One region of the Ruminococcus sp. AM26-12LB genome, then DNA from elsewhere that is predicted to be linked to it. Evidence: riboswitches for the same ligand, from Rfam matches in the RefSeq annotation. Region 1 holds a riboswitch; the other holds the start of a gene.
What was found. Region 1 has a riboswitch for FMN ahead of DW694_RS06485 (ECF transporter S component). Riboswitches for the same ligand answer to the same signal wherever they lie in the genome.

Region 1 (16,115 bases):
GGTGTTGGCAGTATCCAGCCAGAAAACTGGTTGATCGAATGCGGATATGGAAAGAACAGTAATGCTGAAATTGTGGAAAGTCTGATGTTCCGATAATAAAACATAAACCGCTGTGATCTAAAATGAAGATCACAGCGGTTTTTTGCAGAGTAGGGGACATTATTGCAGCTTGCGAAAAGACAGGGCCGCGTTATAATAAAAACAGAACTTACATATAAACGGTTTACATAAAAAGGAAGGAAAGGTACGAAATGAAATTTCCGAAAAAATTGATAGCATTTGGTCTGTCATTATGTATGTCTGTTGTTCCATGTGGACCGGTGGCGGCCGAAGATTTTACAGACGCACAGACGGATATGACAGACACCATTGATACTTTTACAGATGACGGGAATTCTGAAGAATCAGAAAATACCGTAAACACAGATCAGATCACGGAAGAAGATACTGCCGTGAGCACAGATCAGATTACAGAAGAAGAGTTTCCGGGATCAGATATCGGAACGGAAACGGATGAAGCTGAAAGCTCAGAGAGTGAGGAAATACAACAGGATTCTGAAGGAGAATCAACTCTGGAAGAACCTTCGGCGTTCATCAGAAAAGCAGAAGGAACAGAGGAGGCTGCGGCACCGGAAGAAATTTTTGGTGACGGAGAAAACCAGGAGCAGCAGGAAGATATATTCACAGATGATATTCCGGCAGCAGGCACTTCCGAAAAAGAAACAGATGTAGAGAGCACAGAAATATATCTGTATGCGATGAATGATACCTACAGCAGTGTGATCTCCATGCCGGATACCATGCAGACATCTTATCAGATCCAGACATCCGGCAAAAATCCGGTATATACGGTTGTTTCTGGTTATACTGCGAAAGTCAGCAAAACTGGTCTTGTTACTCCTAAAATGCAGTATGTAACCTATGTAGACAAAAACGGAAATGACGTAAAGAGCCAGTGGGAATACATGTTTGGAGAGACCCTGATCTCTGTACAGGATGGAAACAGTACCGTTTATTATAAATTCATACTTAAAGATTATGCGGAGTATTACGCAGAACAAAAAATGGATACATTCCTCAAAGAAAATATTACTGCGGAAATGTCCGATTATAAAAAGGTTGAGACGATCGCCAGATGGCTTGCCAACAACTTCAATTACAGTCAGTATCATTCCGGCTATACAGGCCTGATGCTGGATGGCGGCGGAGACTGCTGGGCCAATACCAGCGCAGTGAACTATATGTGCGAAAAACTGGGACTGACCGTGTATGCAAGGTATGCGGCAAATGATCCGGGGGCGGGAAGCGGTCACAGGAACTCCGTAGTCATCATTGACGGAGAAAGATATCTGGTTGACTGCGGATATACGGGAAATGCCCCCAGACATTATGAATTGTCCAAAATGGACTATGACTATTCTTATGAGATCCTGAATGATGGAACACTCAGGCTGTATCAGTATGAAGGGACAGATACAAATATCGTAGTTCCGGATACTATTGACGGAAGAAAAGTAACGGTTCTTGGAAACAGTACCTTCCAGTATTGCACCCAGGCTTCTGATATAGAGTCTGTTACTTTGCCGGATTCGCTTACAACCATCGAAAAGAATGCTTTTTACAACTGTGAGAAATTGAAATCTGTTACGATTCCCCAAAACGTGTCATCTATAGGGCTGGCTGCTTTTGTGGAGGGCTTGTCTGAGTCCAGTCTGACAGAAATTAAAGTAGATCCGGAAAATCCGTATTTTTCTGAAAAAGACGGAGTGGTATTCAGCAAGGATGGCACAAAACTGATCGTGTTTCCGTCCGGACGTTCCGGAGATTACCAGATCCCGGATGGAACTGTAAGCGTGGGAGACTATGCTTTTTATTACTGTGTAAATGTTTCTTCCATAACAGTCCCGGGAAGTGTCAGAAGCCTTGGAGAAGGTGCATTCGGAAACTGTTCGTCGCTTACGAAAACTGTCCTGAACGAAGGCTTGGAAGAAATCGGTGAATATGCATTCCAGAGCAGTTCAGGGATCCGTGATATTATAATTCCCGCATCTGTAAAATCAGTTGGGAAAAATGGACTTCGTCTGTCTTCCGGGTGCAGGATAAGAGTACTGAGCACAGATACTGTCTGGGCGGATGATGCGTTCAGGGATTCAGCATTGATCGCGGGAAAAAAGGATTCCACACTTCAGAAATACGCAGAGGACCGTGGCTACACGTTTGTGGAGCTGTCAGCAGACAACCGGATACCGCTTCAGAATGAATGGTTTGAACAGATCACTCCAGACTATGAATATAATGGAAAAAGCCATGAACCTGAAATAGAATCCAGTGAATCCGCACCGGAACTTGAGCAGGGCTCCGATTATGAAGTAACTTATGAAAATAACATCAATGCAGGAACTGCGACTGTAAAGATCACGGGAAAAGATATTTTCTGCGGTACAGTAGAGCGGAGTTTCAAGATTACGCCAGATGAAAATGGAATGTATGTGTGCTATTTTGCGGAAAATAATGAAACATACCTGGAAACCACCTTTAAAGGAAAAAAAGTGGAACCGGAAGTGGTAATTGACGGACTGGTACAGGGAAAAGATTATACGGTAACCTATGTTAATAATGAAAAGCCTGGTGAAGCTCGTGCAGAGCTCACGGGAATCGGCAATTATAAAGGATCGGAAACATTATATTTTACTATTTACGGAAAACTACCGGCTGCGGATCCAATAGCTGATCAGATATATACAGGAAAAGAACTCACACCTGCCATCGTAATTCCCGGATTGAAAGCCGGCGAAGATTATTATATGTACTACGAGGATAATCAGTATCCGGGTGTGGCAACGGTAACCATTTATGGTACCGGTTATTATAAAGGTACCGCAACCATTCATTTCAAGATCATAAAAAAGACAGAAAGGTTTGTCAGCAATGTTAAGCTAAACAGAACCTCTTACACTTGTACGGGAAAATCCATCCGGCCATCAGTAACTGTAACTGTAAATGGAAAGAAGATCGGTGCGAGTGCTTATAAGCTGTATTACAAAAATAATAAAAATTCCGGAATTGGAACTGTGCAGGTCAGAGGGACCGGAAAATACAGTCGTATCAACAAAACGCTTACCTTTAAGATCCTGCCTCCAAAAACTCTGCTGACAGGACTGAAAAAAGCAAACAGATCCTTTACCGCAAGCTGGAAAAAAAATATACAGGCAACTGGCTATCAGATCCAGTTTGCAGCAGACAGCAGATTTACAAAAGAAAGAAAAACGGTCACAGTTGGAAAACAGTCTGCGACCAGATATAAGATATCAGGACTGAAAAACAAAAAGACCTATTATGTCCGCATCCGGTCATATAAAAGAGTCGGAAAAAAGGTTCTTTACAGTAGCTGGAGTACGGTAAAGAAAATCTGGGTTTGATCATAAAGGAGTGGATCTTAGATTTATATAAATGGAGCAGAATGCTTCTGTGACAGAATTAAGCCTTGTAATTATAAAAAGAGCGCGTTATAATGAACTCATAAAAAAGAAAATTTCTTCGGGGCAGGGTGTGATTCCCTACCGGCGGTATAGTCCGCGACCCGCTTTGGCGGCTGATCTGGTGAAATTCCGGAACCGACAGTAAAGTCTGGATGAGAGAAGAACGCGCAGTATTTAAAGAACGTGCTCAGTGCCCCGGGAAGAAGCTCCCGGGGCTTTTTATGTGAAGAAATAGAAATTTTTTTCGCATAAAGATTTCTTGTGGAAATTTTCTTTGAATATTTCTGAAGAAGGAGAGAGAGTTATGAGTGAACAGATATTACAGAGAGGAAATGCCGTGGAAAGAAGCAGAACAAGGACCATCGCGCAGGTAGCCATGCTTGGTGCTGTGGCAGGAGTATTAATGAATCTTGAGTTTCCGATCCCGTTTCTTGCACCGTCTTTTTATCAGCTTGATTTTTCCGAGGTACCGGTTATGGTAGGAACCTTCGCTATGGGACCTGTGGCAGGTATCCTGATCGAACTTGTGAAGATTCTCGTACATCTTGTGACGAAGGGAACCATGACTGCCGGTGTTGGTGATGTTGCCAACTTCCTGTTTGGATGTGCCTATGTGGTACCGGCCGGTCTGATCTATCGTTTCCGTCACAAAAAGAGCAGAGTACATGCAGTTGCAGGTATGGCAGTGGGAACAGTTCTGACAGCGATCCTTGCATGCTTTGTCAATGCCTTTGTGCTGCTTCCAGCTTACGGTAAGGCGTTTGGAATGCCGATCGAGACCTTTATCCAGATGGGAAGCGCAGTACACAGCTCCGTAAACGGACTGCTTACCTTTGCACTGCTGATCATTGCTCCGTTTAATATCTTTAAATATGCACTGACATCTCTGATCGTATTTGTAATTTATAAGAAGATCCGTGTTGTACTGAAGGGTGACTGATCATAAGCAGCTGCCGGAGGATGAAGAAAAGATCAGAAATTGGTGGTTTCAGATAAATATCTGAGAATGTGAGAAATGCCATGTAATATATTGCCGATGGGCAGTAAATTACATGGCATTTTTTATGTCAGGCGTTTTGTTCTGCAGCTTTCATGACTCCAAGCTCACGTCTGGCAAAAACAACGGCCAGCACAAATGCAGAGGTATCTGCAATTGGTCCTGCGTACATGACGCCATCGATTCCGAAGAAGACCGGGAAGATGACGATCAGAGGCAGCAGGAAGAGTACCTGCCTTGTGAGGGACATAATCACACCAAGCCTGGCTTTTCCAATGGAGGTAAAAAAGCAGGCGGACATAGGCTGGATCCCGTTGGCAAAGGTCATCAGCATGAAGATGCGGAGATATTTTTCTGCAAAATGAAAGTACAGGTCGCTGCCGTTTCCGAAGATGCCTACGATCTGATGCGGGAAGAACTGGAAGCAGATAAAAAATATGGTTGCGATCACAGTACATAAGGTTACGGAATAGCGGTATGTCTGGCGTACACGGCTGTATTTTTCGGCACCGTAGTTAAATCCCAAGATGGGCTGGGAGCCCTGGGAGATTCCGATGCAGATGGCCATAAATACCTGATTGACTTTGGAAATGATCCCTGCACAGGCGATTGGAATATCACTCCCGTAGGCGGAGAGTGCTCCGTAATGGCGAAGTGTGTTGTTCATGACGATCTGCACTGCAGCAATGGCAACCTGATTGATACAGGATGCCATTCCCAGAGAAAAAATGGCAGACAGATTGCGTGCCTTAGGAATCAGCATGGAGTGGTCCAGGTACATTTTCCGGAGTCTGGAAAAATAAAAGATGATCAGAAGTCCGGATACGATCTGGCCGATCACGGTTGCCCAGGCTGCACCTTTGATGCCCCAGCCGAATCCAAAGATGAAAAGCGGGTCCAGGATGGTGTTGATGGCGGCACCGGCCAGGATGCAGGCCATGGAATAGGTAGGACTCCTGTCTGCTCGGATCAGGTGGTTGCCGCCTGTGCTTAAAACATAAAAGGGAAGTCCAATGGCGGTGATCCCTATGTAATCAATGGCATAGGGCATGACGTCCGGTGTTCCGCCGAAAAAATGAAGCAGTGGCTTCAGGAACAGAAGGACAATGACAGAGAGTATCGTACCGGAGATTATCAGCGTGGAGAGTCCGGTTCCTGCAATGGAGCTGGCTTTTTTTTCGTTTCCTGCGCCCATTTCCAGGTTGTAATTGGAGGCGCTGCCGATTCCCAGGAGCAATGCAGCAGCAGTAGAGATAATGGTTACGGGAAATGCGATGTTTGTGGCGGCGTTTCCAAGCATTCCTACGCCCTGGCCGATAAAGATCTGGTCAACGATATTGTACAGAGCGCTGACCAGCATGCTGATGATGGCGGGAATGGCGAATTTGGCGATCAGGCTGCCTACAGGGGCGGTTCCCAGAGGGTTTTCGGCCTGGGCAGCATTGGTCTGATTTTTCAATGTTTTTTCCTTCTTTCTTGTCTACAGTAGCTGTTTGGTAATGTAATAAGTAAATTTAAATTTTATAGCAGGGTATTTATTATAGCACTATTGTGAAGGGAGTGTAAGTATAAAAAATTGACCTTTGGTTTTGGATGGGATAAAATGTTTTTAGAAAAAATTTTCGGGAAGGAGTTTTTCAGATGGGTAAGATCAATAGTGTGAAAAAACTTACAGATAATAAGTTCGTGAATCTTTATGGAGTGGATGCGACCAGTGTACATGATACGCCGGTTTCTTATTTTGTGGCCTCCAGGGCGAAGTGTGTGGAGGATATGAAGCTTTCTACAGGGGAGAATCATCCGGATGGGGTGATCATTTACAGTGTTTATGGAGAGAAGCGGGATAAGGTTGTGCTGATCCGTCAGTATCGGTATACGATCGGCGGGTATATTTATGAGTTTCCGGCGGGGCTTGTGGAGCCTGGGGAGGATTTCCATGAGGGTGCTGTGCGGGAGATGTTTGAGGAGACCGGGTTGAAGCTGGAGCCGATCAAGGTTGCGGAGGCTTTTGAGAAGCCTTATTTTACGACGATTGGGATGACGGATGAATCCTGTGCTACGGTTTATGGGTATGCCAGTGGTGAGGTTAGTAAGGCTGCTCAGGAGGATAGTGAGGAGATCGAGGTTGTGATCGCGGACCGGGATGAGATCAGGAGGATCCTGAAGGAGGAGAGGGTTGCGATCATGTGTGCTTATATGCTGATGCATTTTTTGAAAGATGAAGAACCATTTGATTTTTTGAAAGAAATCTGAGAAAAAATCAAGGGGAATCTGCCGTTGGCGGATTCCCCGTTTTGATCAGAGTTCTATGAGTTTTCCCAGGTCTTTGTTGTATTTGCAGTATTTGCCGTTTTCGGAGATAAATGGCTGGTAGGTGTCGGTCCGGTTGTCTTTGACGTAGACGATTCCGGTGGCGATCATTTCTACCAGGGAGAAGCGTTTGCTTAAGCTGGAGATCCAGCGGTAGGTTTTTTCGTTGCCGGAGTCTGCCATGAGGAGGTTGTAGCCGCCTGGGCAGGCTTCCAGGGTGAAGTAGACTTTCTGGGACCGGATGGAGGTGTTGAAGACCTGGCCGGTGATGTAGGTGGAGAAGTTGGTTTCTACAAATTGGCGGAAGGTGTAGAAATCGTAGATCACGCCGGTGGTCTCATCTTTGATCTTGTCGCCGCGTTCGATGCGGGCTTTCAGGAGCTTGAGGACTTCGATGGTCCAATTGATGAAGGAGATGCTGCTGTAGGTCATGCTTTCCTGAAGTTGATCGACCAGCTGTTTTGACAGGATGTTGGATTTTGATGCTTCATTAAAAAGTTCTTCGTTCATAAGGTTCCCTCCAGTGTTGGATTTTTATATGGTTTTCGCTCTTTTTTTGTATCTTTTATTATAAGTCTGAATTATATATAAAGCAATAAAAAATGCATAAAATACAAAGATGATTATCGGGAAATGATATATAATTGACGATTATGTTTTGAAAATGTCAGTGCTTTTGAGGGCTGGGTTAAATGTGGACTTTAAATATCGAGTTAATTTGGATAACTATAAATAATTATAAGGAAGAGTTTTACCAAATATTCTCATTTTATTGATAAAATTTTGTTGTATATCTCCCTTGACATAAAGCCTTCCTCCGGGTGTATCATAGTGCTGTGCTAAAGGAGGTAGACTATTATGTTTGAGACATTACAGGAGAAGACGGAAGAGAAAGCAATGGTGCAGTTCCTTGAACGCTTTACAGATTATCCATTTCTGGTAAAGTTCAAGAATTCCGAGTATCACATCGGAGAGGGTGAACCTACATTTACGGTGAATTTTAAGAAAGCGATTCCTCTGGCGGATCTGATGAAGAGCACATCCCTTGCACTGGGTGAGGCGTATATGCGTGGGGATCTGGATATCGAGGGAAATCTTTATGAAGCGCTGGATCATTTTCTAGGTCAGATGGGGAAATTTTCTACCAATGAATCTGCTCTGAAAAAAATCATGTTCAGTTCAACATCAAAGAAGAACCAGGAAAAGGAAGTGACCAGCCATTATGATATTGGAAATGACTTTTATAAACTTTGGCTGGATGAGACTATGAGTTATTCCTGCGGGTATTTTATCCATGAGGATGATACGTTGTATCAGGCACAGGTAAATAAAGTTGATTATATCCTTAAAAAATTACATCTGGAAGAGGGTATGAGTCTTTTGGATATCGGCTGCGGCTGGGGTTTTCTGCTGATCGAGGCAGCTAAGAAATATAAGGTTCATGGTACCGGTATCACCTTAAGTCATGAACAGTATGCAGAATTTCAGAGACGGATTAAGGATCAGGGGCTGGAAGATTATCTTACGGTAGAGCTGATGGATTACCGTGATCTGCCGAAGAAGGAGTATCAGTTTGACCGTGTTGTCAGTGTCGGTATGCTGGAGCATGTTGGACGTGATAATTATCAGCTGTTTCTTGATTGTGTGGAAAAGGTTCTGAAGCCGGGCGGACTGTTTCTGCTTCACTTTATCAGTGCTCTGAAGGAGCATCCGGGTGACCCGTGGGTCAAGAAATATATTTTCCCGGGCGGAACTGTTCCGAGCTTACGTGAGATCCTGAACCATATGGCAGAGGACAATTTCCATACCCTGGATATCGAAAATCTCCGTCTGCATTACAATAAGACATTGCTTCACTGGGAAAAGAATTTCCGGGACAATATTGAAAAAGAAAAGACTATGTTTGACGAAGAGTTCCTGCGTATGTGGGATCTGTACCTGTCAGCATGTGCGGCAACCTTCCACAACGGAATTATCGATCTTCACCAGATTCTTATGACCAAGGGTGTGAATAATGATCTGCCGATGACACGCTGGTATTGATAAAAGCCTTTACAAACCTGCCGGAAAGGAATATCATACTTCTATAAAATTATTTATTAAAGCGTATAAGGAGCCTGTGGATTCAGCATATGATTACAGAAATGCTGAATCCGCAGGCTTTGTTTTTTAACCGATAAACCGCGAAGGAGTTATTCGGTCATGAGCAAGTAGCGAAGCGTATTGCGAATATTCGCTTGACTATTCCGTTTACCGATAATTATGGAATGTGCATAAAAACAAAGCTGCAAACTTGTTCAATAAGCAGAATCATAGAAAACTATCTTGACAGATCAGAAGAAAAGAATAATAATGTAATTACTTTAATAAAATAATTAATAAAAGATGATATGCAATAGAAAGAAATTAGAGGAGGAGAATAAGATGCTTCAACAGGTAATGACAAATCCCGGAGAGATTATTTTCAGAGAGGTTCCGGTTCCGGAAGTGGGAGATGACCAGGTTCTGGTTAAGATCATGAACATTGGTATCTGCGGATCAGATATCCACGTATATCACGGTAAGCATCCTTTTACAAAATATCCGGTAACACAGGGACATGAAGTATCCGGTGAGATCACGGGGCTTGGAAAGAATGTGACAGGTTTTAAGGTTGGCCAGAAAGTAACCATCGAGCCTCAGGTATACTGCGGACATTGCTATCCGTGCCGCCATGGAAAATATAATCTCTGCGAGGAACTGAAGGTTATGGGCTTCCAGACAACAGGAACAGCTTCTGAATTCTTTGCAGTAGATGCATCTAAGGTAACACCGATCCCGGAGGAGATGTCTTACGAGGAAGGTGCAATGATCGAGCCGCTGGCAGTTGCAGTCCATGCAGTGAAGCAGATGGGCGATGTAAAAGGGATGAACATCACAGTGATCGGTGCAGGTCCCATCGGAAATCTTGTTGCGCAGACAGCCAAAGGAATGGGGGCAGCCAGGGTTATGATCACGGATGTCAGTGACCTTCGTCTTGCAAAAGCAAAAGAGTGCGGCATTGATATCTGTGTAAACACAAAGGAGAAAAATTTCGGAGAGGCACTGGTAGAGGCATTTGGTCCGGATAAGGCAGATGTGATCTATGACTGTGCCGGAAATAACATCACCATGGGACAGGCCATCCAGTATGCGAGAAAAGGCAGCGTGATCGTACTGGTAGCGGTATTTGCGGATATGGCAACCGTTGACCTTGCTGTTGCCAATGACCATGAGCTGGATATCAAGAGTACTATGATGTACCGTCATGATGATTATGTAGATGCCATTGATCTTGTAAATGCGGGAAAGGTTCATTTAAAGCCGCTGATCTCAAAGACATTTAAGTTCGCAGATTATCTGAAGGCTTATCAGTATATTGATGAGAACCGTGAGACAACCATGAAGGTTATCATCAATGTGCAGGAGAAATAATTTCTGAAGATTATAAGTGATATAAGAAAAACTCCCGGATGTTTGGCTGTCCGGGAGTTTTCAGATGGTGGCGGTGTCAGATTATGGGAGAATTTTTGGAACAGTTTTGAGTGATTTGTTTATTGATGTGTGGTATGGTTATTATATCTTATAGGATTCTTGTCTGTATGGACATTCTGAAAGCTTCGTATTCTGGAGCGTTTTCCATTTTAAGTTCCTGTAGAGTTCGTAAAAATACGTTTTATGGGGTTTTTATGTTTTGATGATGTGGTATAATTTGGATATACCGGTGGGAGTGATCAATCGTTTGTTTTTGGATGGACGGTCGGATGAAGTGCAGCGTGTGATGACGGATGTAAAATGGCGTCAGAAGCTGTATGATGAGTATGAATTGTAACAAGTGATATGAGTATGACGAGGAGGAATTAGCATGGAGAATATTTTTCACAGAGTAAGTATTCGTAAATATGAAGATAAACCCGTAGAGAAGGAAAAGATCCTTCAGATCCTGAAAGCAGGTATGCAGGCGCCAAGCGCGTGTAATCAGCAGCCGTGGGAATTTTATGTTGTGACAGATAAGGAGAAGATACTGGAACTTTCCAAAGCCACTCCCTATTCCGGATGTGCAGCAGGTGCACCGGTTGTGATCGTTCCGGTATATCGGAAAGAGGGATTGCCTGTTCAGGATATGGCACAGATCGATATGTCTATCGCACAGGAGAATATCTGGCTGGAAACGGATGCACTGGGACTTGGCGGCGTGTGGATCGGAATTGCACCGCTTAAGGATCGTATGGCGTTGGTCCATGATATTCTGAAGCTTCCGGAGAATGTGGAGGTATTTTCTCTTTTTGCCCTGGGGTACCCAGCAGAGAGCAGAATGCAGCAGGATCGTTTTGATGAGAGCAGGATCCACTTTGTAGAATAAAAAAAGCCTTCTTTGAGGAAGATAACATCCGGAAACAGAAGAAGTCTGAATGTAGTGAAAAATACCAATAAATCCTCTGAAAATTTGTGCAGAACGCATTTTGCATGACCGGGATTTTTACGATAAAATGTAAGTATAAGAACTGAAAAACTGCATTAAATGAAAGAGGTGAAGGGTATGAAGGAATATGAGATCATTATTGAAACCATTAATCCCTGCGGCGGCGATCGTCATTCTCAGCAGGAGATCATTGAAGCAAATATCGAGAGCCCGGAAGCTTTCGTAAAAGAAAAAGGAAGATTTCCGATCATTGATAAGATCGAGAATCCCGATGGCGGAGTCGTGATCGTAACCGGTGACGGAAAAGGATACATGGTAAGATATACATTTTCTGAATAATGGATAATGCGGCGTATGTGACGGAAAACGGATCGTAAAGCAGAGCTGGGATCAGATCTGGCTTCGTTACATACGCCGTGTTTTGGCCTTTACCTAAAAAATGCATAAAAAAACATATGCAAATTTATAAAATATATATAAATTATTTGTTGAATTTTTATAAAAAAAGGAGTAAAACATTAGATAAATAAAAAAGAGAAATGCATGGAACAGGACAGATCACAAGAAGCAGACCGGATCACAGAGAGCCGCAGCTGGTGAGAAGCGGCAGAAGGTATTTTGTGATATCACCTGGGAGCATCCCGCTGAATAGAAAGGTTAAGTAAGCCGGGACGTAGTCTTCACGTTACAGAAGAGGCTGTTTGATATGACAGTAATAAGTGGTCGCGTTTAGCAATAAATACGATAATACAAAGTGGTACCACGGAACATTCCGCCTTTGTTATCCGAAAGGATAGCAAGGGCGTTTTTTGATGCAATAACTGTTTTACGGTCATTGTATCATGTATAAAAAACACAAAGGAAAGAGAGTTGATATTATGAACGGAATAACAATGATGATCATAGCCATTGTAGTTCTCGGAGGCGCATATCTTCTGTATGGCCGTTATCTCCAGAACAAATGGGGCATTGATCCGAAAGCAAAAACTCCGGCATACGAAATGGAGGACGGAGTTGATTATGTACCGGCTGATACAAATGTAGTATTCGGACATCAGTTTGCATCCATAGCAGGTGCGGGCCCGATCAACGGACCTATCCAGGCCGCAATTTTCGGCTGGCTGCCGGTTCTGCTCTGGATCCTCATCGGAGGTGTATTCTTTGGAGCTGTGCAGGATTTTGCATCCATGTACGCATCTGTAAAGAATAAAGGACGTACGATCGGATATATCATCGAAGCGTATATCGGAAAGCTTGGAAAAAAATTGTTTCTTTTATTCTGCTGGCTGTTCTGTATTCTGGTTGTTGCCGCATTTGCAGATGTTGTAGCAGGAACCTTTAACGGATTTGTCGCAAATGATGCAGGAACAGTTACAAAGGTAGCGGCAAACGGAGCTGTTGCAACCACTTCCATGTTATTTATATTTGAGGCTGTTGCACTTGGATTTTTCCTTAAATATACAAAATTCAACAAATGGGTCAACACTGCAGTCGCAATTTTACTGCTGGTAGCAGCAATTGTGCTGGGACTTAATTTCCCCATGTATGTAAGTCTTGGAACCTGGCATATCATTATTTTTGTATACATCCTGATCGCCAGTGTCGCTCCTGTATGGGCACTGCTTCAGCCACGTGATTATCTGAACAGCTATCTGCTCATTTTTATGATCGTCGGTGCGGTTATCGGTGTATTTGTTGCTAATCCTTCCTGTAACCTGAAGGCATTTACAAGCTTTAACGTAGACGGACAGTATATGTTCCCGATCCTGTTTGTAACCATCGCCTGCGGTGCTGTTTCCGGCTTCCATTCACTGGTATCTTCCGGTACTGCATCCAAGCAGATCAAAAATGAGAAAAACATGCTTCCTGTTTCCTTTGGAGCAATGCTGATGGAAAGTATGCTTGCCATCATCGCACTGATCGCAGTTGCATCCTTTGCAGATGGTGAAGCAGCAGCACAGGGACTTACAACACAGCCGCAGATTTTTGCAGGTGCTATCGCAAACTTCCTTTCTGTAGTTGGCCTTCCGCATTCACTGGTATTTACTCTGATCAACCTTGCTGTATCCGCATTTGCATTGACCTCTCTTGATTCTGTAGCCAGAGTCGGACGTCTGTCATTCCAGGAATTTTTCCTTGATTCTGATACAGATGAGGAAAACATGAGCCCGTTCCTGAAGGTAGTAACAAATAAATATTTCGCAACAGTCATTACACTGGTACTTGCCTACATGCTTACAAAGGTCGGCTATGCAGAAATCTGGCCGCTGTTCGGCTCCGCAAACCAGCTGTTATCTGTACTCGCTCTTGTAGCCTGTGCAGTATTCTTAAAGAAAACAAAACGTCAGGGCTGCATGCTCTGGATCCCGATGGTATTCATGATGGCAGTTACCTTCACAGCACTTGGCATGACCATCACAAAGCTTTCAAAGGCACTGGTAACAACAGGACTGGATCTTGGAAACACCTTACAGCTTGTATTTGCAGTATTACTGCTGATCCTTGGTGTACTGGTAGCGATCCAGGGCGTGAAGAAACTGCTTGAGAAGACAGATGATAAAAAAGCAACAGCATAATATTATCGGATGAGATCACGGATTTCTGTTTGGCTGAAGAGGCATGAGTCATATAAATGGCTCATGCCTTTTTACATCCATGGAATTTTGAGATATCTAAAGACGATTTATGACCCCATGCGCCTGCATTCATTGGGAGTCATTCCGAATTGCTTCTTAAAAGCAGTCTGAAAGTGACTCTGGCTGGAAAAGCATAAAAAGGTGCTGATCGTACTGATGGATTTGTTGGTATATTGCAACAATTCTTTCCCTTCTTCCAGTTTGCAGCGCAAAATAAATGCGCTGACAGAAAAACCAAGGGTCTTTTTAAATAATCAGGAAATGATGGCTGCGATGATGGAAGGAATGCCGCTTCGTCAGTTGTTAAGCTTCGTTCCCGGAATTAAAAGAGAAATGCTGGAACAGATGGCTGGTTCTTTAACCGAAGGCGTTGCATATAATAAAAAAAAATGTATCAATGGAAATGAAAGCCTTATGCCAGACCAGAAATTAGAGAATCTACTTAATCTTGCCATGAATGCCCTGCCGCATGAGCGGGCAAAATCGGAAAATCTGAATGTGGGATATGATCCCACCACCAGGCTGTGGGATGTGATCGTGAAGTACAGCGGTCCGGAAAGCGGACTTGGTGGTGAGAGGATACAGGTGGTCCCGCTGCTTGGCAGCTATGCAGTAGTGACATTGCCGGAAACGGAAATTTCTGCATACTCAGTCAGAGAGCAGATCGAGTTTATAGAAAAGCCCAAGAGACTTTATTTTGAGACCTTTGAAGAGCGGGAGGCAAGCTGCATTTTGCCGGTGCAGAATGGAGCCGATGGCTTAACCGGCAAGGGGATTTTGGTGGGTATTGTGGATTCCGGGGTGGACTATTTTCATCCGGATTTCAGAAATGAGGATGGAAGTACTCGGATCCTGCGACTGTGGGATCAGAGTGTAGCTGGAAATCCACCGGAAAACTATGTATCAGGAACTGAATATACGAAGGAAGAAATTGATGAGGCGCTTGCACTCGGGGAAACCGAAGGCAGGCGCCTTGTTCCGTCTGGGGATTTCAGCGGACATGGAACAGCAGTTCTTGGAATAGCAGCAGGAAATGGGAGAGCATCGGATGGAGTGAATCGAGGCGTTGCGTATAGAAGTGATCTTCTAGTGGTAAAAATGGGAAATCCACGGGAAAATTCATTTCCGCGGACAACGGAGCTGATGGAGGGTATTGATTACCTGATACGGCAGGCAGTGAAGATGAGAAAACCGATCGTTATAAACGTCAGCTTTGGGAATAATTATGGTTCTCACAGAGGGGATTCTCTTCTGGAAAACTATATTGATACAGTTGCGGCCATGGGGCGGACTGTGATCGTTACAGGAACCGGAAATAACGGCAGCCAGCCCTGGCATGCAGGAGGAATCCTGCAGCAGGGGAAAACAGAAGAAATCCAGTTGGCGGTGGGAGCTTTTGAGCCCACATTAAATGTACAGTTATGGAAGGATTATGAAGATGAGATGGAAATTTATCTGGAAAGTCCGTCCGGAGAACGGATCGGTCCATTATATGAAAGGCTGGGGCCACAGCGGCATCTGCTGGAAAATACAGAGCTTCTGATCTATTATGGAAAACCCGGTCCCTATCAGCTGTCCCAGGAAATCTACATAGATTTCATTCCGGAGGCTAATTATGTGGACAGCGGTGTCTGGAAAGTTCTTTTAAGTGGAAAACGTGTGCGCTCCGGGCAGTATTTCCTCTGGCTGCCGGGTGGAAATGTACTGAATCGCGGAACCGGGTTTTATTCTCCGCGGGCTGTGGGAACTTTGACGATTCCTTCCACTGCCGGAAAAGTTATTTCTGTTGGAGCTTATGATTCCAGACAGAATGCCTACGCAGATTTTTCCGGAAGGGGAAGTCAGTTCTTGCCGATCCGGAAGCCTGATCTCGCAGCTCCCGGTGTATCCATCTCCGCCCCGGTTCCCGGCGGAGGCTACGCCACTGTCACCGGAACCTCCTTTGCGGCACCCTTTGTCAGCGGAAGCGCAGCTCTGCTTATGGAATGGGGGATCGTGAAAGGAAATGATCCGTTTCTTTATGGGGAAAAGGTGAAGGCGTATCTGAGGAAAGGCGCACAGAGTGTGGGCGGATATGAGGAATATCCGAATGTGGAGGTGGGATGGGGACGGTTGTGTCTGGCAGAGAGTATCCCATACGGTATATCCTGAACATATAGAAACGGACAGGATTTTCAGATACGAGCCTTATGATCCTGACATTGATATGAAGATGAATTCAGTTACTGTCAGAGATGCTAGTGCAAATGGCG
Region 2 (16,115 bases), on a different contig from region 1:
GATTTGATAAAGAGACAGCGCAGAAGGGAATCGAATATTACAGAGAGCGGTATTCAGAAAAAGGAATGTATGAGAATACCGTTTATCCGGGCGTGGAAAACACTCTGGCAGAACTGAAACGTCGTGGCTACAGAATGGCTGTGGCGTCTGCGAAACCGACCTTTTACGTAACACAGATCATGGACCATTTTAATCTGAGCCGGTATTTTGAGGTGATCGCCGGGACGGACCTCAATGGACCGAAAGTAACCAAATCTCAGGTGATCGAGGAAGCTCTGGAAAGAATGAGCCTTTCTGACCACCGTGACCAGGTGATCATGGTGGGTGACAGAGAACATGACATTCTCGGAGCCAGACGATGCGGGATCCAGTGTGTGGCTGTATCTTACGGATATGGAAGCAGAGAAGAACTGGAAAAGGCACAGCCTCTTCAGATCGTAGCTTCCGCAGATGAACTTCTGAATTTTTTCGTCTGACCCCTCTGCACAGACAGAATATTTTTCAAATAGTGTGGAGGGAGCTTTATCCGGCAGGAATCCATTATCTTATCGGACAGATCCTCGGAAGCGCCGTGCTTCTCTGGCTGACAGGGCATGTCGGCAACGCACAGGAAAGGTACTATAGTTATACGCTGGTGATCACCGGACTTACCGGAGTGTTGGTTATGTTTCCGGCAGTATATTTTTACCGGAAGGATCGTATAGGAAGGCTGATTGGCGGTTTGACTTCCGTTGAGGAACAAAGGCTATCTATTCCTGAAATGCTGCTTCTTCTTGCTGCTGGAGCCGGATTTGCCCAGTATGCCAATGTGCTGGTGGCGATCCTGCAGAACTGGATCTCATCCAGCTATGGAGAGACGATGACGAAGATTACCTCAGGAAAGAGTTTGTTTATGATGATCTTCTGGATGGGGATCATAGCGCCTGTTGCAGAAGAAATGATCTTTCGCTGGCTGATCTATCTGCGACTTCGGGATCACTTTTCTGTACTGTTTTCCGCTGTGATCTCTGCGGCGTTTTTCGGAATTTATCACGGAAATGTCCTGCAGGCTGTGTATGCGTTTGTTCTGGGAGGGATTTTTGCGTGGTTTCTGGAGATGGGCGGTAATAAGTGGACCAGTGTGCTGATGCACATCGGAGCCAATACCTGGATACTTATTTTCAGTGAATACGCCCAGACTCTGGTGGAAAAAGCCGGAGCAGGAAGCCTTCTGATGATCTATGGCGTTTTTGCGGCAGCGATGATTGGAGGATATCAGTATTTTGCACGCCGGGGAGAAAAACGTGGCTACCGGGCTGTCTGATCCAATGTGGAACACGAATGTCTGCCTGCTACTGGATCAGGCAGAGTGATAGATGAATATTTGCTTTACAGAGAATCTGTAGTGGAATCATAGTATAAGGATGCCATTACAGATTTTTTTATAAAAATATGCCGGAATCTTTTGCTGCCGGTAAATTTATATAGATTTTATATTTATTTAAGAGACCATTTCTTGCGTACCTTTGTATCATGTGCTATCATAAGTGTATTAAAAGAATTAATACACTTAATACACAGATTACAGAGAAAGGAGCGTCGTATGTTATTCTTGGACTATCAGGACAGACGTCCCATTTACGAGCAGATCGTAGAGAAATTCCGGATGCTGATCCTGTCAGGAGCTGTGGAGCCATCTTCCAAGATGCCGTCTGTGCGGCAGCTGGCCGTGGAATTATCCATCAATCCCAATACCATCCAGCGGGCATATATGGAACTGGAGCAGCAGGGGCTGATCTGTCCGGTGAAGGGAAAAGGCAGTTTTGTCACAGACAGCAGCAGGATCAGGCAGATTGGTATGGAAGAAACCTTAAGTGAGCTGAAAAAGATCACAGAAAAGGGAATGGCTCTGGGAGTAGGGGAGGAAGAAATGATCGGTGTGATCCGCTTATGCTATAAGGAGGGAAACAATGATTGAGATAAAAAACTGCAGCAAAGCTTTTGGTAAGATACAGGCAGTAAATAAGGTCACCATGGATATCGGGGAACGGGAGGTTTTTGGACTGATTGGCTCCAACGGTGCGGGAAAAAGTACTCTGCTCCGTATCATGGCCGGGATCATCCGTCAGGACAGAGGAGAGGTGCTGATGGATGAAGAACCGGTTTTTGAAAATGAAAGGATCAAAGAGCATTTTTTCTACATCCCGGACGATGCATATATTCCGGCAAATTACAATGCTCTGGACATGGCAGAATTTTACCGTTGTATTTATCCGGGATTTCAGCAGGCGCGTTTTGAGACAATGATGAAGCAGTTTCATCTGGATGGAAAACGAAAAATCAGCACTTTTTCCAAGGGAATGAAGAAACAGCTTCTGGTGATCCTGGGAATCAGTACAGGAACGAAATATCTGTTTTGTGATGAAACCTTTGATGGCCTGGACCCGGTAATGCGCCAGGCAGTAAAAAGTATTTTTGCATCGGAGATCATGAGTCGTGAATTTACGCCGGTGATCGCTTCCCACAATCTTCGTGAGCTGGAAGATATCTGCGATCACATCGGGCTTCTTCATCAGGGAGGAATTCTCCTTTCCAGAGATCTGGAGGATATGAAATTCCACATCCATAAGATCCAGTGTGTACTTACTGACAAAAAGAAAGAAGAAGAATTAAAGAAAGAGCTGGATGTTTTGAAAACAGAGCATCAGGGCTCCCTGCTGCTTATTACTGCAAGGGGAACAAGAAGAGAGATCATGGAGAAGATACAGGCAAAAAATCCTCTTTTCTGCGAAGTGCTCCCACTGACTCTGGAAGAAATATTTATCAGCGAAACGGAGGTGGCAGGCTATGAAGTCAAAAATTTATTCCAGTGAGTATATGAAATCCTCTTCTAAAGGACAAAGATGGATCCCGGCATTTGCCATGATCGCATTTCTCCTTGCATTTCCGGTAGCGGAACTTATTCTGATGGGAAAATGGAATGAGCGCAGTTATACTCAGAGTCAGCTTTCCTATCTGTATTCCAGCCTGTGGAGCAGTGACTTTCTCACAATGGGAGCAGCTGTGGCTGCGGTAACCGCATGTTTTGCAGCAGTAAGCGGCTTCTGGTATCTGTATTCCCCGAGAAAAGTGGATTTCTATCACAGCCTTCCGGTAAAGCGAAGTGCACTGTTTCTGCACAGAGTATTGTTGGCTGTTCTTTATTATCTGGTGCCATATGTGATCATGGAATTTGCTGCGGTATGCATCGGGGCAGCCAGAGGATATTACAGCCTTTCCATTATGAAAAAGGCACTGATCCTGCTGGTGCTCCATCTCCTGATGTATCTTCTGGTGTATTTTTCCACAGTGCTGGTGATCGCCTGCACCGGTACCATGTTGATGGGAGCACTTGCATGGGCAGGGCTTTTTACCTACAGTATCGTTCTGGCAGTGATGCTGCAGTTAAGCGGACATTTATTTTTTGATACCTGGTACGAGGGCAGTTACGGAATTCTGGCAGCAGTGCGGAATCTGGGATCTCCTCTTATGGTGATCGTAAGCTTTATAGATAGATACAGCAGCGGAAGCTTTGGAAAGCAGTTGCTGATACTGATCCTCACGCTGTTTATCATGGCAGCACTTTCCTGGATGGCATTTTGCAGACGAAGGTCAGAGAATACCGGAAAAGCTCTGGTATATACCTGGATGGAGCCGGTCTTAAGTGCCCTGATCACAATACCATCCGGACTGGGGATCGGTCTGATCTTTTATATGATTCCGGAAGATTCATCCAAAACAGCATGGTGGATCTTCGGAATGATACTGGGAACGATCCTGGTCCATGGAATTCTGGAAGTGATCTATGAAATGGATTTTCGCAGATTTTTCCGCAGAAAAGTGCAGCTTATGATCCTTGGAGGTGTTGTGGCAATCTGTGCGCTGACCATGAAAATGGATCTTCTGGGATATGACAGTTATTTTCCGGCTTATGACAATCTTCAGGGAGTTGTGATAAATGTAAGCAATCTTTCATATACAGAGCAGCTTTGCAATGTGGAAAAAAAAGAAAGCGGAATCTATAAGATCCGGTATACTGCCACCTCAGACAATAGTTCCGGTCTGCTGGATCAGCCGGTGATGAAGAGTAAAGCATTGTATAACAGTCTGAAGGATATCAGGCTTCAGAATGAAAAAGAAAAAAGATCCGGAAGGCGTATGTATGTACGCTACATAAATAAACAAGGGTTCAGTGTCTGCAGAAGCTATAGTGTATCTTCTGCACAGGCGCAGAATCTTATGGAAGCCCTGTATGATGAGCAGACATGGAAAGAAGACAGATATTCATTTTTCCAGCTGGACAAACAGTATCTGAAAGAGGTTACCGGTATTTTCTGTGACGGAGATATTCATTCTTTATTTGAAAAAAATGCAGAGAAGCGTCAGGCACTGGCAGAGGCACTGAGAAAGGACATTCTGGAAAACGGCGGTCAGACAGTAAAAGACCAGCCATGTGCAATGCTGATGTTCGATTATACGGGAATTCCGTCAGAAGGCTACATGGATGAATGGGGAATGAATGTACCGGCTGTGCAGGAAGGAGAGAATGTGTCCACCTCCGTTCTGGTGTATCCGTCATATAAGAGAACACTTGCAATTTTGGAAGAAACAGGATATCCTCTTTCTATGGATGAGCTGTCTGTTGAGTATATTGATGTTTATTACTTCAGCTCCGAAGCTGCCGGCGAAGATGATGAAGCTTTTTCCGACACTGAGCCCATTTCGGATCTTGAAGAAACAGAGAACGGTTATAAAGTCCGTTACGATAAAAAGGAACAGCTGGAAGCCCTGAAAAAATGTATCCGTCCATCACAGCTGGTAAACGGATGGACTATCTGGAATGCAGATGCCACAATGGAAGTGGTTCTGGAAGGACAAGAGAGCACCGGCGGGGATTCCGGACTTTATATGACATTTGTCGGTGAGATCCCGGATTTTATCAGAGCAGATGCAAAGGCAGCCCATGTAACAGAATGGGAGGTAAATGATTAATGGAAAAACCAGTCCGGCTGGATAAATTTCTGGCAGATGCCGGCGCAGGTACAAGAAGCGAGGTAAAAAAATACATACAGAAGGGTCAGGTGCAGGTTAACGGGAAATCTGTGAAGAAACCGGAGCTGAAGGTAACAGAAGAAGATCAGGTGGTTATGAACGGGCAGGAGCTCCATGCTGCACCGGAATATGTATACTATCTTTTTAACAAGCCGGCAGGCTGTGTCAGCGCAACGGAGGACTTCAGAGATAAAACGGTTCTCGACTACATTGAAGAGAAAGACAGAAGAAAGGGTCTTTTTCCGGTGGGACGCTTGGATAAAGATACAGAAGGCTTTCTTCTGATCACAGATGACGGTCCTCTGGCACACGAGCTTCTTTCTCCGAAAAAGCATGTGGATAAGACCTACTATGCAAAAGTATCCGGGAAAGTGACAGAAGAAGATGTCGTGAAGCTGGCAGAAGGCGTGGATATCGGGGAAAAAGATCTCACACGACCGGCAAGGCTGGAGATCCTTTCTACCTGGGAGTCCGGCACAGAATCTGCAGAAGCCGGTAAGAACTGGGAATCTGAGATCCGACTTACCATCCACGAGGGAAAATTCCATCAGGTAAAACGGATGATGGAGGCACTGGGAAAAAAAGTAACTTATTTGAAAAGACTATCCATGGGGCCGCTGGCGCTTCCTTCAGATCTTCCGACAGGAAAATATCGTTCGCTCACCGAAAAAGAGCTGGAGCTTCTGAAGTCTGCCGGAAACCGCTGAAAAACAGAAAAAAATTGGAAAAATCCCCTTTACATAAGGGGATTTTCTATGCTATAATTCAGAAGTTGCAAAAATAAGCACGCACGGCGATTCTATAAGGATGGTGCCCTACGGTGTGAGGATGGGTCCAGAGAGAAGGCGACCTGTGCGGAAGAATTTAACCAAAAAGGAGAAAAGACATGAGCGTTATTTCAATGAAGCAGCTTTTAGAGGCAGGTGTTCATTTCGGACATCAGACAAGAAGATGGAACCCTAAAATGGCTCCGTACATCTACACAGAGAGAAATGGTATCTATATCATCGATCTTCAGCAGTCTGTAGGAATGGTTGACGATGCTTACAATGCAGTAGCAGATATCGTTGCCAACGGTGGACACATCCTTTTCGTAGGAACTAAGAAACAGGCTCAGGATGCTATCCGTACAGAGGCAGAGCGTTGTGGAGAGTTCTTCGTAAATGAGAGATGGCTTGGTGGTATGCTTACAAACTTCAAGACAATCCAGAGCCGTATCGCAAGACTGAAAGAGATCGAGACAATGGAAGCTGACGGAACATTCGACGTACTTCCTAAGAAAGAAGTTATCGAGCTTCGCAAAGAGCTTGTTAAGCTTCAGAAGAACCTTGGCGGAATCAAAGAGATGAAGAGAATCCCGGATGCTATCTTTATCGTAGATCCTAAGAAAGAGAGAATCTGCGTACAGGAGGCTCATACACTTGGAATCCCGCTTATCGGTATCTGCGATACTAACTGTGATCCGGAAGAGCTTGACTATGTGATCCCGGGAAATGACGATGCTATCCGTGCAGTAAAACTCATCGTTTCCAAGATGGCTGACGCTGTTATCGAGGCTAAGCAGGGAACTGCTGAGGCAGATGGCGAGATCGAGGCTGAGTCTGAGGAGTTTGCAGCTACAGAGGAATAATTCGTATAAACAGAATATTTCAGGAGGAAACGAACAATGGCTATTACAGCAGCACAGGTAAAAGAGTTAAGAGAGATGACCGGCGCCGGAATGATGGATTGTAAGAAAGCTCTTACATCTACAGATGGTGATATGGATAAAGCAGTTGAGTTCCTGCGTGAGAAGGGTCTTGCTACAGCACAGAAGAAAGCAAGCCGTATTGCAGCAGAGGGTCTTTGCAAAACTCTAGTAACAGAGGATGGAAAGAAAGCAGTCGTTGTTGAGGTTAATGCTGAGACAGACTTCGTTGCAAAGAACGAAAAATTCCAGAGCTATGTTGCAGATGTTGCAGCACAGGCACTTAACACAACAGCAGCTGATATCGATGCTTTCCTTGCTGAGGCATGGGCACTTGATACAACTAAGACTGTAAAAGAGGCTCTTGCAGCTCAGATCGCAGTAATCGGCGAGAACATGAACATCCGTAGATTTGCTCAGGTTGAGGAGCAGAACGGATTCATCGCTTCCTACACTCATATGGGTGGAAAGATCGGCGTTCTTGTAGACGTTGAGACAGATGTTGTTAACGATGCTGTTAAAGAGATGGCTAAGAACGTAGCTATGCAGATCGCAGCTCTGAAACCGCAGTACACAAGCGACAAGGAAGTAAGCGCTGACTATATCGAGCATGAGAAAGAGATCCTTATGGCTCAGATTCAGAACGACCCGAAGGAGTCCCAGAAACCGGCTAAGGTTATCGAGGGAATGATCACAGGACGTATTAAGAAAGAGCTCAAAGAGATCTGTCTTCTTGACCAGACATACGTAAAAGCAGAGGACGGAAAACAGTCCGTTGCTAAATACGTAGAGCAGGTAGCAAAAGAGAACGGCGCTAAGATCCAGATCAAAGGCTTCGTTCGCTACGAGACAGGCGATGGTCTTGAGAAAAAAGAAGAGAACTTCGCTGAGGAAGTTGCAAAGCAGATGGGTAAATAATCTGATATCTGCAGATCTTTAATAAGATCCATAAAACCCTTGAAAATCCAGTATTTTCAAGGGTTTTTCTTATATTATCCACTTCATATACTACATTATAAAATATGGATAGACTATAGTAACAGGAAGTTGCTTTTCAGAACATGGATCTATCTTTATAATAGGATAATGGAGGTGACGGCTATGGAAACAAAAAATGTAATCTTAAAACTTAGAACGGAAAGAGGAATGTCACAGGACGAGCTGGCAGATAAAATCATGGTAACGAGACAGGCTGTATCACGCTGGGAAAATGGAGATACCGTTCCGAATACTGATACACTTAAGCTCTTATCGAAAGAATTTGATGTATCGATCAATACGCTTTTGGGAGAACCCAGAAAGCTGATCTGTCAGTGCTGCGGGATGCCAATTGATGATGATTCCATATTGGGACGTGATAAGGATGGCACATTAAATGAGGAGTATTGTAAGTGGTGCTATGCAGATGGAACATACACATATAATGATATGGATGAATTGATTGATGTTTGTGTAAAGAATATGGTAAATGAAAGCTTTACCGAAGAACAGGCACGCACTTATCTGAAAGAAATGCTTCCAAAGTTAGATTACTGGAAAAGGTATGAGGAACTTAGTGACAATGGGCAGTTTGAAGAGTTTAAAATGCAATTGATAAATGAAATAAATGATTTACATATAGATGGACTTCCAAGGGTAGACAGACTGAATGCACTTGTAGGTAAATATGTAAATCTGGAATATGCACTGCCAAATGGACAAAAAGTGAAATTTCTGGATGACCAGAAAACTTATCTGGGAAATCAAATGGAATCTGAATTCGGAGGGGACAGATACTTCGGTATTCTGGCAAATATGGATTTTATTATGATATGTACATATGAGAAAGACGGTGAAAATCCTGAATTGGTTATATACAAAAAAAGATGAGTATAGTATGCGGATTAGTGATTAGTTTCGTTACCGTTCAATGATAATATTCCGCATGGAATGAGTAAAATAAAAATTCCGCTTTACAAATGACAGATAAAGTATTAAAATAAACAAAAAGATATCTTCAGGGCAGGGTGTGATTCCCTACCGGCGGTAGAGCCCGCGAGCCGAAAGGTATGATCCGGTGAGATTCCGGGGCCGACAGTATAGTCTGGATGGAAGAAGATGATAGTACAGTTGATTTTTGTATGAATGAATGTAGTATCAGAGCTCTGAGATGGTGATCCATTTCAGAGCTTTTTATGTAGGAAATAATCAGACATTCATTTATTGATCATATGTAACAGATCAATTCCACCCTGCAGATATTTCTGCAGGCTTTTTTTGTATTTGGCACATCGTTTTCGAAATAAATATACCACTCACTTGCCTGTGAATCCGATTGCACAGGTCTAAAAGCCTCGGCGCACCAGGCAAAGAACAGGAATAAGAAAGAAGGAATAAAAATGACGGATCAGGAATATATGCTTCGGGCGATTCAGCTGGCCAAAAAAGGAGAAGGCTGGACGAATCCCAATCCGATGGTAGGGGCAGTGATCGTAAAAGACGGAAGGATCATCGGGGAAGGCTATCATAAAAAGTATGGAGAACTTCATGCGGAACGTAATGCAATTGCTTCCCTCACAGAATCAGCAGAAGGTGCGGTGATTTATGTTACGCTGGAGCCTTGCTGTCATCATGGAAAAACACCTCCATGTACGGAAGCGATCATTGAACAGAAGATCAGAAAAGTGGTGATCGGTTCCCGAGATCCGAATCCGAAAGTGGCAGGAAAAGGTGTACAGATGTTAAGGGAAGCCGGTGTAACAGTAGTTGAAGATTTTATGAGAGAAGAATGTGATCAGCTGAATCCGGTTTTTTTCCATTATATTACTACGAAAACCCCATACGTGGTGATGAAGTATGCCATGACACTGGATGGGAAGATCGCAACGAAGACAGGAGCATCAAAATGGATCACCGGAGAAGCGGCAAGAAAAGAAGTACAGCATATGCGGCATCAGTACATGGGGATCATGGCAGGTATTGGAACTGTGCTTGCAGATGATCCGATGTTGAACGTCCGGGTAGAAGGCTGGAAAAGTCCTGTCAGGATTGTGTGCGACAGTAAGCTCAGGATCCCGCCGGACAGTCAGATCGTAAAAAGTGCGGAAAAGTACCGGACGATCGTGGCTTATGCAGATCAGAAAAATACAGAAGAAAAAATAAAAATATTACATACCATGGGAGTTGAGACCATTTACTGTCCGGATGAAAAGGATCAGATAGACCTTAAAAAGTTGATGACAGATCTTGGAAACAGGGGTATTGACAGCATCCTCCTGGAGGGAGGCGGTACGTTAAATGACAGTGCCCTGCGAGCCGGAATTGTAAAGGAAGTACAGGCTTTTGTGGCACCAAAGCTGTTTGGTGGTGTGGCCGGGAAGACACCGGTAGAAGGTATCGGAGTTGAATTCCCGTCTGAAGCAGTAGAACTGAAATATACAGATATCTGCCAGATCGGTGAGGACATCCGGATAAGATGTCAGGTGTGTGAGAAAAAACAGGAGGAATCATGTTTACAGGAATCGTAGAAGAGAAAGGAAAAGTCCGTTATATACAGCTGACAGGAGAATCAGGGATCCTGGCAGTGAAAGCCCGGAAAGTCCTGGAAGGGACAAGGATCGGTGACAGTATTGCTGTGAATGGTGTGTGTCTGACAGTTACGTCGATCCAGCCGGACGGATTTACTGCCGATGTGATGGCAGAGACGATCAGAAGAAGCAGTCTTGGCAGTTGTAAAGCTGGAAGCCAGGTAAACCTGGAACGTGCAATGGCTGCAGATGGCAGGTTCGGGGGACACATAGTAAGCGGTCATATTGATGGGACTGGAGTGATACGTTCCATGCTCCGGGAAGAAAATGCCATCTGGGTATCAATTGAGACATCGCCACAGATCTTGCATCTGATCGTGGAAAAAGGATCCGTTTGTATTGATGGGATCAGCCTGACAGTTGCAAGGGTTGATGAAACTGGTTTTCAGGTGTCGGTCATTCCACATACAGGAGAAGAAACCACCCTTTTGGAAAAGGTGCCGGGGGATCTGGTTAATCTGGAAAATGATGTGATCGGAAAATATGTAGAAAAATTGCTTGGCATCAGAAAAAACGAAGAAGAGAAAAAAGAATCCGGAATTACGATGGAGTTTCTTGAAGAATTCGGGTTTTAGAACAGGAGGATATACAGTATGTCACAAAATTATCAGTACAACACAATTGAAGAGGCACTTAGGGATCTTAAGGAAGGAAAAATAATTCTGGTCACAGATGATCCGGACAGAGAAAATGAGGGAGATCTGATATGTGCGGCAGAGTTTGCGACCCGGGAAAATATTAATTTCATGGCGACTTATGCAAAGGGTCTTATCTGTACACCGATGAGTGCAGAAATTGCGGCGAGATTGAATTTTCCGCCGATGGTTGCTGAGAACACGGACAATCACAGCACAGCATTTACCGTGGCAGTGGATCACGCAGATACAACCACCGGTATCTCTGCGGCAGAACGCTCCTATACCATTATGAAGTGTGTGGATGATCAGTCAAAACCGGAGGATTTCAGAAGACCGGGACATGTATTTCCGCTTATTTCCAGAAAAGGCGGGGTTCTGGTACGAAATGGCCATACGGAGGCAACAACAGATCTTATGAGACTTGCCGGACTGAAAGAATGCGGCGTGTGCTGTGAAGTTATGAAAGAAGATGGCACTATGATGCGTACATCACAGCTATGGGAAATGGCAAAAGAGCATAACCTTACATTTATTACGATTCGTGATCTGCAGGATTATATAAGAATACATGAAAAGCATGTAAAGGAGGAAGCAGCTGCAAACCTCCCAACGCAGTACGGTGATTTTAAAATGTATGGCTATATCAATGACATTACAGGAGAGCATCATCTGGCACTGGTAAAAGGTGATCTAGGAGATGGTGAGGATGTGCTTTGCCGTGTACATTCGGAGTGCCTGACAGGAGATGCATTCGGATCGCTCAGATGTGACTGCGGCCTGCAGCTGCAGACAGCGATGCGCCAGGTAGAGGCGGAAGGCAGAGGGATCATTCTGTATATGAGACAGGAAGGCAGAGGAATCGGACTGATCAATAAGATCAAAGCCTATGCGCTTCAGGAACAGGGATATGATACCGTGGAGGCTAATGTGAAGTTAGGGTTTGCACCGGATCTCAGAGAGTACTGGGTTGGGGCACAGATACTGTCAGACCTTGGTGTGAAATCATTAAGATTACTGACCAATAACCCGGATAAAGTCTATGGGCTTGGCGAATTCGGGCTGAAGATCAATGAGAGAGTACCATTGGAGATTCCGGTACAAAAATATGACCGGAAGTATATGAAAACGAAGCAGGAAAAGATGGGTCATATTTTTAAGGAAATAAATTTATAAAAAACAGCAAATAGCAGGAGGAAGAAAAAATGAGACAGATCAATTTAGTAGAAGGAAAAGTAGTAGCACCGGAGGGAATGAAGGTTGGTATCGTGGCAGCGAGATTCAATGAGATCATTGTGAATAAATTATTGGGAGGGGCAGTCGACGGACTGGTAAGACATGGAGTAGAAGAAGAGAATATTACTGCAGCATGGGTGCCGGGAGCATTTGAGATCCCGCTTACAGCACAGAAAATGGCACAGTCAGGAAAATATGATGCAGTTATCTGCGTGGGAGCTGTCATTCGTGGAGATACTTCACATTATGATCTGGTGTGCAATGAATCTGCCAAGGGGATCGCACAGGTTGAACTTGCAACAGGGATCCCGGTCTTATTCGGAGTGATCACGACTGAGAATATCGAGCAGGCTATTGCGCGAGCAGGAAGCAAAGCAGGTAATAAAGGCTATGATTGTGCGTTATCTGCGATCGAGATGGTCAATCTGATGAAGCAGCTCTAATAGATAGGGAAATAAATGATGACAAAAACAATCATATTCGATTATGATGGAACGATCCATCATACCATTGGAATCTATGAACCGGCATTTCGTGAAACCTATCAGTGGCTGACAGAACAGAAGGCTGCAGAAGAACGGGAGATAGGCTCGGCGGAAATTGCCGGCTGGCTGGGATTTAACAGTAAGGAGATGTGGAATACATTTTTGCCGGAGCTGGATCAGAGCTATAAAGAGCAGGCGAGCAGGATGGTAGGAGAACTGATGGTCAGACAGATCAGGAAGCATAAGGCAGTGTGGTATCCGGGAGCAGAGGAGATGCTTACAGCCTTGAAGAACCGGGGATATCATCTTGTGATCTTAAGTAACTGTAAAGCTTCCTATCGTGAGGCGCACTGGAAGGAATTTGGGATGGAACGATGGTTCGATCATTTTTATGACTGCGAATCGTATGGATTCCGTCCAAAGACAGAAATTGTGCAGGAAATCATCCGGGAATATACAGGCCCTTATCTGGTGGTCGGAGACAGGAGGCAGGATCTGGAATGTGCCAGAGCCTGCAAAAGCCCATTTATAGGATGCCTGTATGGATATGGTGAGAGCGGGGAGCTGAACGGAGCAGATCGTCTTGCAGAACATATAGAGGATATACCACAGTTGGTGATATGAGGATGAGCTCAGCTTTATCCGAAAGCAGAAGCTGTACACTGACAGAAGGCATAGGACTGACGGGAACGGCATAAATATTATAAAAATCCGAAGGATCCTGAAATATGATTTCCCTCAGTCTATGTATGATCGTAAAAAATGAAGAAGCAGTTCTTGAGAGAATTTTAAAGCCGGTTTCTCAGGTGATGGATGCGATCCTGATCGCAGATACCGGTTCTTCAGACAGAACAAAAGAGATTGCGGAGCAGTATACGTCGCAGGTGTTTGATTTTCCCTGGTGTGATGATTTTTCTGCTCCGCGTAATTTTCTTCTGGAAAAAGTCCGCACCGATTACTGGATGTGGCTGGATGCGGATGATGTCCTGGATGAAGAAAATCTGGAAAAACTGAAGAGTCTTAAAGAAACTCTGGATCCCGGAACAGATGTTGTAATGATGGAATATGCGGCAGGGTTTGACCAGAGCGGGAGAACAACATTTTCTTATTTTCGGGAGCGGATAATGAAAACATCCAGAAATTTCAGATGGAATGGGGCAGTTCATGAAACTGTGATTCCGGAGGGAAATATCATTTATTCAGATGTGGTGATCCGGCACCGGAAATGTGGAAAAGGTGATCCGGACCGTAATCTTCGCATTTATGAAAAAATGCTGGCAGGAGGAGAAACGCTGGAACCCAGACATCAGCTTTATTATGGGAGAGAACTGTATTATCATCAGCGTTATCCGGAGACAGAGGCTGTGTTGGTGGAGTTCCTGAAAAATCCGCCCGGATGGCTGGAAAATAAGATCGATGCCTGTTTTGTACTTGGACAGTGTTACCGGAAAATGGGAGAAAAAAAGTACGCACTGGAAGCTTTTCTGTACAGCCTGACTATGGATGTGCCGAGGGCGGAAATCTGTTGTGAGGTCGGAAAGATTTTTCTGGAAAGAGAGCTTCCCAGACAGGCTGCCTACTGGTACGGGCAGGCGCTCACTGTGCCTTCAGATAAGAAAAAGGGTGGATTTTTTATGGCTGAGTGTCATGGATTTGTGCCATATATGCAGCTTTGCGTTTGTTATGATAAAATGGGATGCCCGGAGCAGGCATTCTTTTTTCATAAGAAAGCGATGGAACTGAAGCCGGAAGATCCGGGAGTATTGTATGACCAGAAATATTTCCGGGAAAAATATGGTCTGTCATAAAATGAAAGACATATTTATTATATTTTCCTGGCAGGGTACAGGCTTGCGGGGATCCTATGCACAGGTAAAAGCTGTTGTCATATACTGTAGGGAAAGTTATTTTCCTATGAGGTGATCGAAGAATGCTGTTCAGGCATCGAAAACGTAAGGAAATGGAAATGCAGCAGGACAGTCATGAGGATTTGTCCTGTATGTCCTGTTATGGAAATCATAGTTCCTGTGGATGTGACAGATGTGGAGCAAGAGGCTGCCCAGGCCCTGTGGGACCTACAGGACCAACCGGTCCCAGAGGCTGTCCGGGAGTTCCGGGTCCTATGGGTCCTCAGGGACCGCAGGGGGAACCGGGAATACAGGGATATACGGGAGCCACGGGCCCGGCTGGAGCAACGGGTCCAGCGGGAGTCATCGGTCCGACGGGAGCAACAGGAGCCACCGGTCCTGCAGGAGTAACAGGTCCGACGGGAGCAACGGGAGCGACAGGAGCAACAGGAGCCACGGGTCCAGCGGGAACGACGGGGGTAACAGGTCCGGCTGGTGCGATCGGAGCCACGGGTCCAGCAGGTCCAACAGGAGCAACAGGAGCCACCGGCCCTGCCGGAACAGTAACCCCGGCAGCTGCTGTTGGAAATGCAACAACGGTAGATGATATTGTGGAGGATTTTAATGCACTTCTTGCAAACCTTCGTGATGCAGGACTCCTGGAAAGATAGTGAAATGATAAACACACGTTACTGTGCGGCTGCGTATTTTATGCAGCCGCTGCATATTCTCCATAAAAATATTTCATTGTAGCTTTCCGATGAAAGGTGCTATAATATTCTTATGTAAGTATGAACATGGGGGATGAAATCGTGAAAAAAAACAAGTATGAGATCGATATGTGTAATGGGTCGATCATGGACAAGCTGATTTCGTTTTCACTGCCGCTGATGCTGTCCGGTATCCTGCAGCTGATGTTCAATGCAGTGGATATCGTGGTAGTGGGACGTTTCAGCGGAAGTGAGGCGCTGGCGGCAGTAGGCTCCACTACCGCACTGATCAATGTGTTTACCAACCTTTTTATCGGGATTTCTCTTGGTGCCAATGTGCTGGCAGCCAGATTTTATGCTGCCGGTAAGGATGAAGAAATGTCAGAAACAGTACATACATCGATCCTGCTGGCTCTGATCAGCGGGATCATCATGGCAGTTCTGGGAGTGATCTTTGCCAGAATCTGCCTGGAACTGATGGATACACCGGACGATGTGATCGATCTTTCTACTCTTTATATGCGTATTTATTTCCTGGGAATGCCGTTTTTTATGCTGTATAACTATGGTGCGGCGATCCTGCGTGCTGTGGGAGATACCAAGCGGCCGCTGGTCTTTCTGATCATTTCCGGCTGTGCCAATGCGCTTTTGAATCTGTTTTTCGTGATCGTGTGTCATTTAAGCGTGGCCGGTGTGGGAATCGGAACGGTGATCTCTCAGCTGATCTCCTGCATTCTTGTCCTTCGGTGTCTGTATCAGACAGAGGGAAGCTATCAGCTGCGTTTTTCAAAACTGTCCATAAAGGGAGAGTACCTGAAGCAGATCTTCCAGGTGGGACTGCCTGCCGGGATCCAGAGTACAGTGATCAATTTTTCCAAT

Region 2: another riboswitch for FMN. It lies ahead of ribD (bifunctional diaminohydroxyphosphoribosylaminopyrimidine deaminase/5-amino-6-(5-phosphoribosylamino)uracil reductase RibD); the one in region 1 lies ahead of DW694_RS06485 (ECF transporter S component).

The regions. Positions count from the first base shown of each region.
Region 1 covers NZ_QUJX01000007.1:17,639-33,753, forward strand. Annotated here, with positions in the region: gene DW694_RS06480 (fibronectin type III domain-containing protein) at 252-3,419, shown strand; FMN riboswitch at 3,530-3,647, shown strand; gene DW694_RS06485 (ECF transporter S component) at 3,784-4,419, shown strand; gene DW694_RS06490 (MATE family efflux transporter) at 4,547-5,935, opposite strand; gene DW694_RS06495 (NUDIX hydrolase) at 6,118-6,729, shown strand; gene DW694_RS06500 (hypothetical protein) at 6,775-7,296, opposite strand; gene DW694_RS06505 (cyclopropane-fatty-acyl-phospholipid synthase family protein) at 7,645-8,829, shown strand; gene DW694_RS06510 (alcohol dehydrogenase catalytic domain-containing protein) at 9,211-10,239, shown strand; gene DW694_RS06515 (nitroreductase family protein) at 10,670-11,167, shown strand; gene DW694_RS06520 (hypothetical protein) at 11,345-11,566, shown strand; gene DW694_RS06525 (carbon starvation protein A) at 12,106-13,803, shown strand; partial or broken gene DW694_RS06530 (AraC family transcriptional regulator) at 13,911-14,105, opposite strand; gene DW694_RS06535 (S8 family peptidase) at 14,137-16,014, shown strand.
Region 2 covers NZ_QUJX01000012.1:46,547-62,661, forward strand. Annotated here, with positions in the region: gene DW694_RS10270 (HAD family hydrolase) at 1-476, shown strand, start outside; gene DW694_RS10275 (CPBP family intramembrane glutamic endopeptidase) at 509-1,303, shown strand; gene DW694_RS10280 (GntR family transcriptional regulator) at 1,583-1,957, shown strand; gene DW694_RS10285 (ABC transporter ATP-binding protein) at 1,950-2,852, shown strand; gene DW694_RS10290 (DUF6449 domain-containing protein) at 2,827-5,010, shown strand; gene DW694_RS10295 (pseudouridine synthase) at 5,010-5,777, shown strand; gene rpsB (30S ribosomal protein S2) at 5,957-6,700, shown strand; gene tsf (translation elongation factor Ts) at 6,737-7,675, shown strand; gene DW694_RS10310 (zinc ribbon domain-containing protein) at 7,859-8,626, shown strand; FMN riboswitch at 8,746-8,860, shown strand; gene ribD (bifunctional diaminohydroxyphosphoribosylaminopyrimidine deaminase/5-amino-6-(5-phosphoribosylamino)uracil reductase RibD) at 9,136-10,263, shown strand; gene ribE (riboflavin synthase) at 10,245-10,898, shown strand; gene DW694_RS10325 (bifunctional 3,4-dihydroxy-2-butanone-4-phosphate synthase/GTP cyclohydrolase II) at 10,917-12,134, shown strand; gene ribE (6,7-dimethyl-8-ribityllumazine synthase) at 12,164-12,637, shown strand; gene DW694_RS10335 (HAD family hydrolase) at 12,653-13,303, shown strand; gene DW694_RS10340 (glycosyltransferase) at 13,408-14,487, shown strand; partial or broken gene DW694_RS17455 (collagen-like protein) at 14,724-15,077, shown strand; gene DW694_RS10350 (MATE family efflux transporter) at 15,339-16,115, shown strand, end outside.